DNA from 2 places in the Lysinibacillus sp. KU-BSD001 genome. Region 2 is predicted to be linked to the other one. Evidence: riboswitches for the same ligand, from Rfam matches in the RefSeq annotation. Region 2 holds a riboswitch; the other holds the start of a gene.
The links. Region 2 has a riboswitch for FMN ahead of AAGS61_RS02300 (ECF transporter S component). Riboswitches for the same ligand answer to the same signal wherever they lie in the genome.
Positions count from the first base shown of each region.

Region 1: linked by a shared signal. The riboswitch ahead of ribE (riboflavin synthase) and the one ahead of AAGS61_RS02300 (ECF transporter S component) in region 2 are both predicted to bind FMN.

Region 1 is NZ_JBDQZI010000002.1:289,598-293,027, forward strand. It holds gene AAGS61_RS04625 (hypothetical protein) at 1-5, shown strand, start outside; gene AAGS61_RS04630 (Cj0069 family protein) at 157-1,203, shown strand; FMN riboswitch at 1,367-1,495, shown strand; FMN riboswitch at 1,592-1,722, shown strand; gene ribE (riboflavin synthase) at 1,887-2,522, shown strand; gene AAGS61_RS04640 (bifunctional 3,4-dihydroxy-2-butanone-4-phosphate synthase/GTP cyclohydrolase II) at 2,535-3,430, shown strand, end outside.
Region 2 is NZ_JBDQZI010000001.1:442,786-446,215, forward strand. It holds gene AAGS61_RS02295 (hypothetical protein) at 1-914, shown strand, start outside; FMN riboswitch at 994-1,167, shown strand; gene AAGS61_RS02300 (ECF transporter S component) at 1,382-1,957, shown strand; gene kynB (arylformamidase) at 2,098-2,715, shown strand; gene AAGS61_RS02310 (MerR family transcriptional regulator) at 2,934-3,329, shown strand; gene glnA (type I glutamate--ammonia ligase) at 3,360-3,430, shown strand, end outside.

The DNA.
Region 1 (3,430 bases), on a different contig from region 2:
ATTAAAGTACCCGTATGCAGCACGCCTTCTCAAAATGAATGGGCGTGTTATTTTGATAACGAAAAAAATCAACAAAACGTTTACATTTTATACCTTTTAAATTAAAATTTTCGATTTATAATAGAGATGTAATCTAATTCGAAAGGAGCATTTGTAATGAAGACTAAAGTAGTGTTTTTCGAAGTTCCTGGTGGTACAGACAAGTGGTTAAATGGGTATCGGAAAGATACGATGCCTATGGTGGATGCGCTGAAAAAGCGTGGACAAGAAGCAGAAGTCATTTTCTTTACTATTGAAAAACGTGATGAAATTTTTGACTATGTGAAAGAAAATGCCATCGCCTATGTTTCGCGCATTAACCCTGGCAATTTAAAGCATGAAGCGGAATATTTTGATATGTTACGCGAGTTATGTGCGCTTGGTGTGATCGGTATGCCGCATCCTGATGCGATGATTGGCTATGGTGCAAAAGATGCATTAGTGAAACTGCGTCATACTTCCCTTGTGCCTGAAGATACATACGCTTACTACACGACGGAAGAATTCAAGTCGACATTCCCAAAAAGTTTACTTGGTGGCGAGCGTGTATTAAAGCAAAATCGTGGCTCAACAGGCGAAGGCATTTGGCGTGTACAACTTGTGGATGCGTTAGCTGAAGATGCAACAGAAGTACCACTTGATGCCAACATTAAGTGTACAGAAGCAAAAGACAATCATGTTGAATATCACACACTCGGTGCCTTTATGGATTTCTGTGAGCAATATATTATTGGCGCAAACGGAATGCTTGTCGATATGCCGTTCTTACCACGCATTAAAGAAGGGGAAATTCGTTTATTAATGCTACGTGACACACCTGTCAATGTCGTTCATAAAAAACCTGCCGAAGATGCAGATGCCTTTAGTGCCACGTTATTCTCAGGTGCACAATATCGCTACGATGCTCCCGAAGATTGGGCTACACTAGTACATGCATTTTTAGCACAATTACCTGACATTACGTCTTTACTTGGTGGATATGACTTACCACTTATTTGGACAGCCGATTTCATTTTAGATACAGATGAACACGGGAATGACACGTATATTTTGGGTGAAATGAACTGCTCCTGTGTCGGCTTCACTTCCCAACTCGAACTTGCTGAAAGTGTGGCTGAAGAAATTATCGCTTGCATTGGTATAGAAGTGGAAACAGCTGTTTAACCGGTACTCTTATACAGTTAGTCCCTTCGGTGATGAAGGGACTTTTTTATTTACGCGGTTTTCGGTGAGTTTTACGCGGGTTCGAACTAGTTTTACGCGACTTCCTCATTTTAATTTATAGCTTTCTCCGAATATAATGCTATAATATAGGACAATGATAAATAAAGTCCTTCGGGGTCGGGTGTAATTCCCAATCGGCGGTGATAGATTTTTCTTAAGCCCGCGAGCGTAACAGCAGGATTTGGTGCGAATCCAAAGCCGACAGTAATAGTCTGGATGAGAGAAGGAAGCGATTTTCTCAAAAAACACATGTTTTTTGAGGTTTCTTTCGTGTACTCAAAAATGACCCCCAAGTGAATTTCACTTGGGCTTTTTTTATCGAAAAAAATATTTCCTTCGGGGTCGGGTGTAATTCCCAATCGGCGGTGATAGATATTTTTCTTAAGCCCGCGAGCGTAACAGCAGGATTTGGTGCGAATCCAAAGCCGACAGTAATAGTCTGGATGAGAGAAGGAGCGAAAAATCAGTCTTTTTAAAGGCTTATTTCGTGATGCCTTTTTCATCAACCCCTACTTTCGTTAGGGGTTTTTATTTTTGATGGAGGTGAGTCACATGCAATGGAGAAAAGCTTTACATTCCCCTTTTGCACCAATATCTGTGCGTAAAAGAGGTGATGACAGCTAATGTTTACAGGAATTATTGAAGATTTAGGAAAAGTAACAGCCCTCAAATCAGGAAAAGATCATATGGAGCTGACGATTTCCTCTAAAAAAATAGTCGAGGATATACATCTAGGTGATAGTATCGCCGTCAATGGGGTGTGCTTAACGGTGACGACCTTTACGACTGATACGTTTACAGTCGATGTGATGCCTGAGACGGTCAAAGCATCGAGCATTCAATCTTTAACAAGAGGAAGCCTGGTGAATTTAGAGCGTGCGATGGCTGCGAACGGACGCTTTGGTGGACATTTCGTTTCCGGTCACGTAGACGGAATCGGCACCATTTTAAAAAAGCGCCCCGTTGCGAATGCCGTCTATATTGATATCGCGATTTCACCTGAGCTAGCGAATGCGTCCTTACCAAAAGGATCGATTGCGATTGATGGCACGAGCTTAACGATTTTTGAATTAACGAATAAAACAGTAACCGTTTCTTTAATTCCACATACGTACAAAGAAACATTACTTGGCATAAAAAAAGAAGGCGACATCGTCAATATTGAAACGGATTTACTCGGTAAATACGTACTGAATCATTTCAAACAGCAAGAGAAGTCTGGTATTTCACGAGACTTTTTATTACAACATGGGTTTTAGGGGGGATTTTGAATGTTTCATACAATTGACGAAGCATTAGAAGATTTAAAGGCTGGAAAGGTCATTATTGTGGTCGATGATGAAGACCGCGAAAACGAAGGCGATTTCGTCGTGTTAGCAGAGCATGCTACACCGGAGAATATTAACTTTATGGCGGTGCATGGACGCGGGCTCATTTGTACGCCGCTCTCCCCTGCCCTAGCTGAGCGATTAGCCCTCCATCCGATGGTGAGCTACAACACAGATAATCATCAAACAGCGTTTACCGTCAGTATTGATTATAAAACGACGGATACAGGCATTAGTGCATTTGAACGCTCTGAAACGATTTTGCGGCTACTAGATCCTGCTACTGTCGCAACCGATTTCCGTCGTCCGGGGCACGTGTTCCCGTTAGTCGCAAAAGAAAAAGGCGTATTGGTGCGCAATGGACATACCGAAGCAGCCGTCGATTTAGCGGTGCTTTGCGGCTCGCAGCCAGCTGGCGTCATTTGTGAGATTATGAATGAAAACGGTGATATGGCGCGTGTCCCAGAGCTAATCGAAATCGCGAAAAAGCATGACTTAAAACTAATTACGATTGCAGATTTAGTGCGCTATCGTTATGAAAAAGAGCAGCTCATTACACGAGAAGCGAGCATCCACTTACCGAGTGATTTCGGTACGTTCCGCATGAATGGGTATTCGAATTTACTCGATGATAAAGAACATTTAGCCCTTTACACAGGCGATCTGACAAAGGAAGTAGTACCACTTGTCCGCATTCATTCGGCTTGTGTAACAGGTGATATTTTCCATTCTAAACGTTGTGATTGCGGGCCGCAGCTGCATCAGGCACTGGACATGATTCAACAGGAAGGTGCTGGTGCCGTTCTTTATATGGCGCAAGAAGGACGCGGGATTGGGCT
Region 2 (3,430 bases):
ATATGGCAACAAAAGAAGCTGAAGGAGAAATGACGAGCGGAAGCCCGATGATGATACGAAATTTTGTGCTTGAAGATATGCGTACAGCTGTTTATCCCGAACAGTTAGAAAGTAGTAAAGCTTTTTATATCGGTTTAGCGGGTGATGATGCAGAGAGTGTACCTGTGACAATCATTATTCCAAATGAGCAACTAATAGAAGATTTCGGCACAGATTCACCGTCACAGGTAGAAATGTATCAGAAGTATGCAGCGCTAATTGACGAACAAGCGGCGGGCTTTCGTGACTATCATCCGGTGAAGGGGATTGTGGAAGAGCAAGGGTTAACGGTTGTGCATACATTACCACAAAACCATGACTATGATACCGCTTCTGGTACGATGTCTATGTATATCGGGATGCTTGTCGATACATTTGGGAAAAGTTATGACACGGTGGAAATCGTAAATGAGGAAGGCTCTGCAATGACGTTTAGTGAAGTAGGAGAGCCGAGTGAACCATTACTATTAACGGAGAAGAAGCGCTATAGTTATTTTATCGATGAACAATCAGGTGGCATTTACTTATCGCCCAATTTCCGTCAAACATTTGATACGGCAACAGAAGCATTGCAGTTTATGAAAACGGAGAATAATGATATTTATCAATCGGCCATTTTACCAGGTGTGGATTATACCGTAACGGAAGAGGATATTGTGACGGTTACATTTACGCAACCGTTAGATTTAGAAGCATTTGATCCGCAGCAGGCAATGTATATGGTAGAGGCTATGTTATTAACGGCATCGAGCTTCGATAAGCAAGTGCGTTTTGAGAATGTTATACAGGCGGAGTGGCAAGAATTCAATTTTACGCAAGTGTTACCAATGCCAGTAGGTGCAAATCAGTTATCAATAGAATTCCTACAAAGATAGTCGGAGAAAAACGAAGGAAAGTACTTTACAAATTTAGAATATAACCTATAATGATAGGTGTAAGACAATTTCATAATTGATTCATCTTCGGGGCAGGGTGTAATTCCCGACCGGCGGTAATAGAAGCCGCGATTTCTGACCATTTTGGAGGATATTGCAGCAGTGCTTCTTCAGCCCGCGAGCCACTTTTTAGTGTGCAGGATTTGGTGAAATTCCAAAGCCGACAGTATAGTCTGGATGGGAGAAGGTGAAGGTACGGTCGTTATTTGAAAAATATCGTCTATTTTTGCATACCAAAAAAAGCTATGGGAACTAGCTTTGTTTGTAGTGCAAAAAATGATGAAATAACACCTGTTTCAGTGTGCCTTATTCTCCCTTACGTTTATGTTACGTAAGGGATTTTTTCATGAAGACGACCGAAATACCTTTCTTCTTGCGAGATGGAATCAGCAAAGGAGAAGATTTCTATGACAAAACAAAACAAAAAGTTACGCTCGTTCGTAACCATTGCCATGTTAAGTAGCATTTCTTTCGTATTAATGTTATTTAACTTTCCTCTACCATGGTTCCCAGCCTTTTTACAAATTGACTTCAGTGATGTACCAGCATTAATCGCGGTCATTACGATGGGGCCTGTTGCGGGTATTTTAGTAGAGTTAGTGAAAAATATTTTAGACTGGATTTTCTCGGGAGCACCAACAGGCGTGCCGGTTGGACATATGGCAAACTTTGCGACGGGTGTGTTATTCATTTTACCTGTTTACTATATTTATAAAAAATTCACGACATCAAAAGGTTTAATGGTAGGTTTAATCGCCGGTACTATTTCCATGTCGTTAGGGATGGCGTTGCTCAATTATGTAGCGTTCTTACCGATGTATGCATACTTCTTAAACTTCCATTTAGAATCATATGAAACAATTGTGAAAGGGATTTTACCGTTTAATTTAGTTAAAGGTGTGTTATTAATTGTCATTATTACGGTATTATTCCGTACGATGAAGACGTGGATCTCTAAACAACGCTTACAATATTTATCATAAAGTAGACGCAGTCACGTTCGTGGCTGCGTTTTTTATGTTTAAATCGTTGGGAATTTTAACACGGGATAAATTCCTTCCATGCTATGTAGTTCTATTGTATCGTTGGTATGGAACGATGAATGATAAAAGGAGTAATGAATATGTGGATTGATATTACGATGCCGTTACATAAAAATATGCCCATTTGGCCCGGGGATACGCCATTTTCATATAAACAGGATGCGACGTTGACGGAGGACGGGGCGAATGTGGGGCAAATTACGATGAGCTTACACGCGGGGACACATATAGATGCGCCGTACCATTATGATGATTTTGGGAAGGCGATTGATGCGTTACCGCTAGAGTTGTTTATAGGTGCTGTGAAAATAGTGGATGTTGTAGGAGTAAAGTGCATTCAGCTAGCACATGTGGAGAATCTCGAGTTACATAACGTGGAGCGTCTATTTTTTAAAACGAAAGTTGTACAGGATTTATGCCATTTTGATGCAGATTTTACAACGATTGCTCCAGAGGTGATTCGTTTTCTTGCGAATCAAGGTGTGCGTGTTGTGGGGACTGATGCACCGTCGGTTGATGCATTAGACGATGTGAGCTTAATTGCACATCATACGTGTAGGCAAATGGGTATTTATATTATTGAAAATTTATTTTTAAAAGATGTTGATGCGGGCATGTATGAGTTTATCGCTTTACCGCTTGCGATTCAAGGAGGAGATGCATCGCCTATACGTGCTGTTGTACGAAAAATGAAATAATGAAGAAGCCTACAGCTTAAGTTGATTACTTGAGCTGTATTTTTTGTGGGGAATTAAGTCGTCTTGAAAATGGGTTTACGCTATTTTGCCGCAAGTTGTATTTTCATCTGAACTTGCGATAAAATTAATCGAAACTTAATATGTTAACTTTTATAACATAATATTGATAAAATACATAACATAATGTAAAGTGAAGTTAGAAAAGGGAGGGGATGATGATGAGTCGAGAGTTTCGAAGGGCGATGCCGTTACTCCCTATAAGCATGGTCATGCAATTAACGGAGCTAACCGCAAGACAAATCCGCTATTATGAAGAACATGAGTTAATAAACCCGGCAAGGTCTGAAGGGAATCGACGTATGTTTTCGTTGGATGATATCGATGCATTATTGGAAATTCGAGAATTGCTTGACCAGGGAATTAATATGGCGGGGGTCAAAAAAGTATTTGATCTGCGAGATGTGAAAGATGTTAGAAAAAGTGACGTAACTTCGATTTCGGATGCAGAGCTTCGTGCCATTTTACGAGAAGAAATGTTGCAAGCACAACGTATGCAAAAGTCTTCGCTACGTCAAGGCGACCTATCGCGTTTCTTCCATCTTAAAAATGAATAATAAAAAAGTAAAATAGGAGAGTGAATGAGTATGTTTAATACAGTTACGAATTCAACGAGTAAGTATACAAAAGAGAAGATTAAAGAAATTGTGAAGGACAA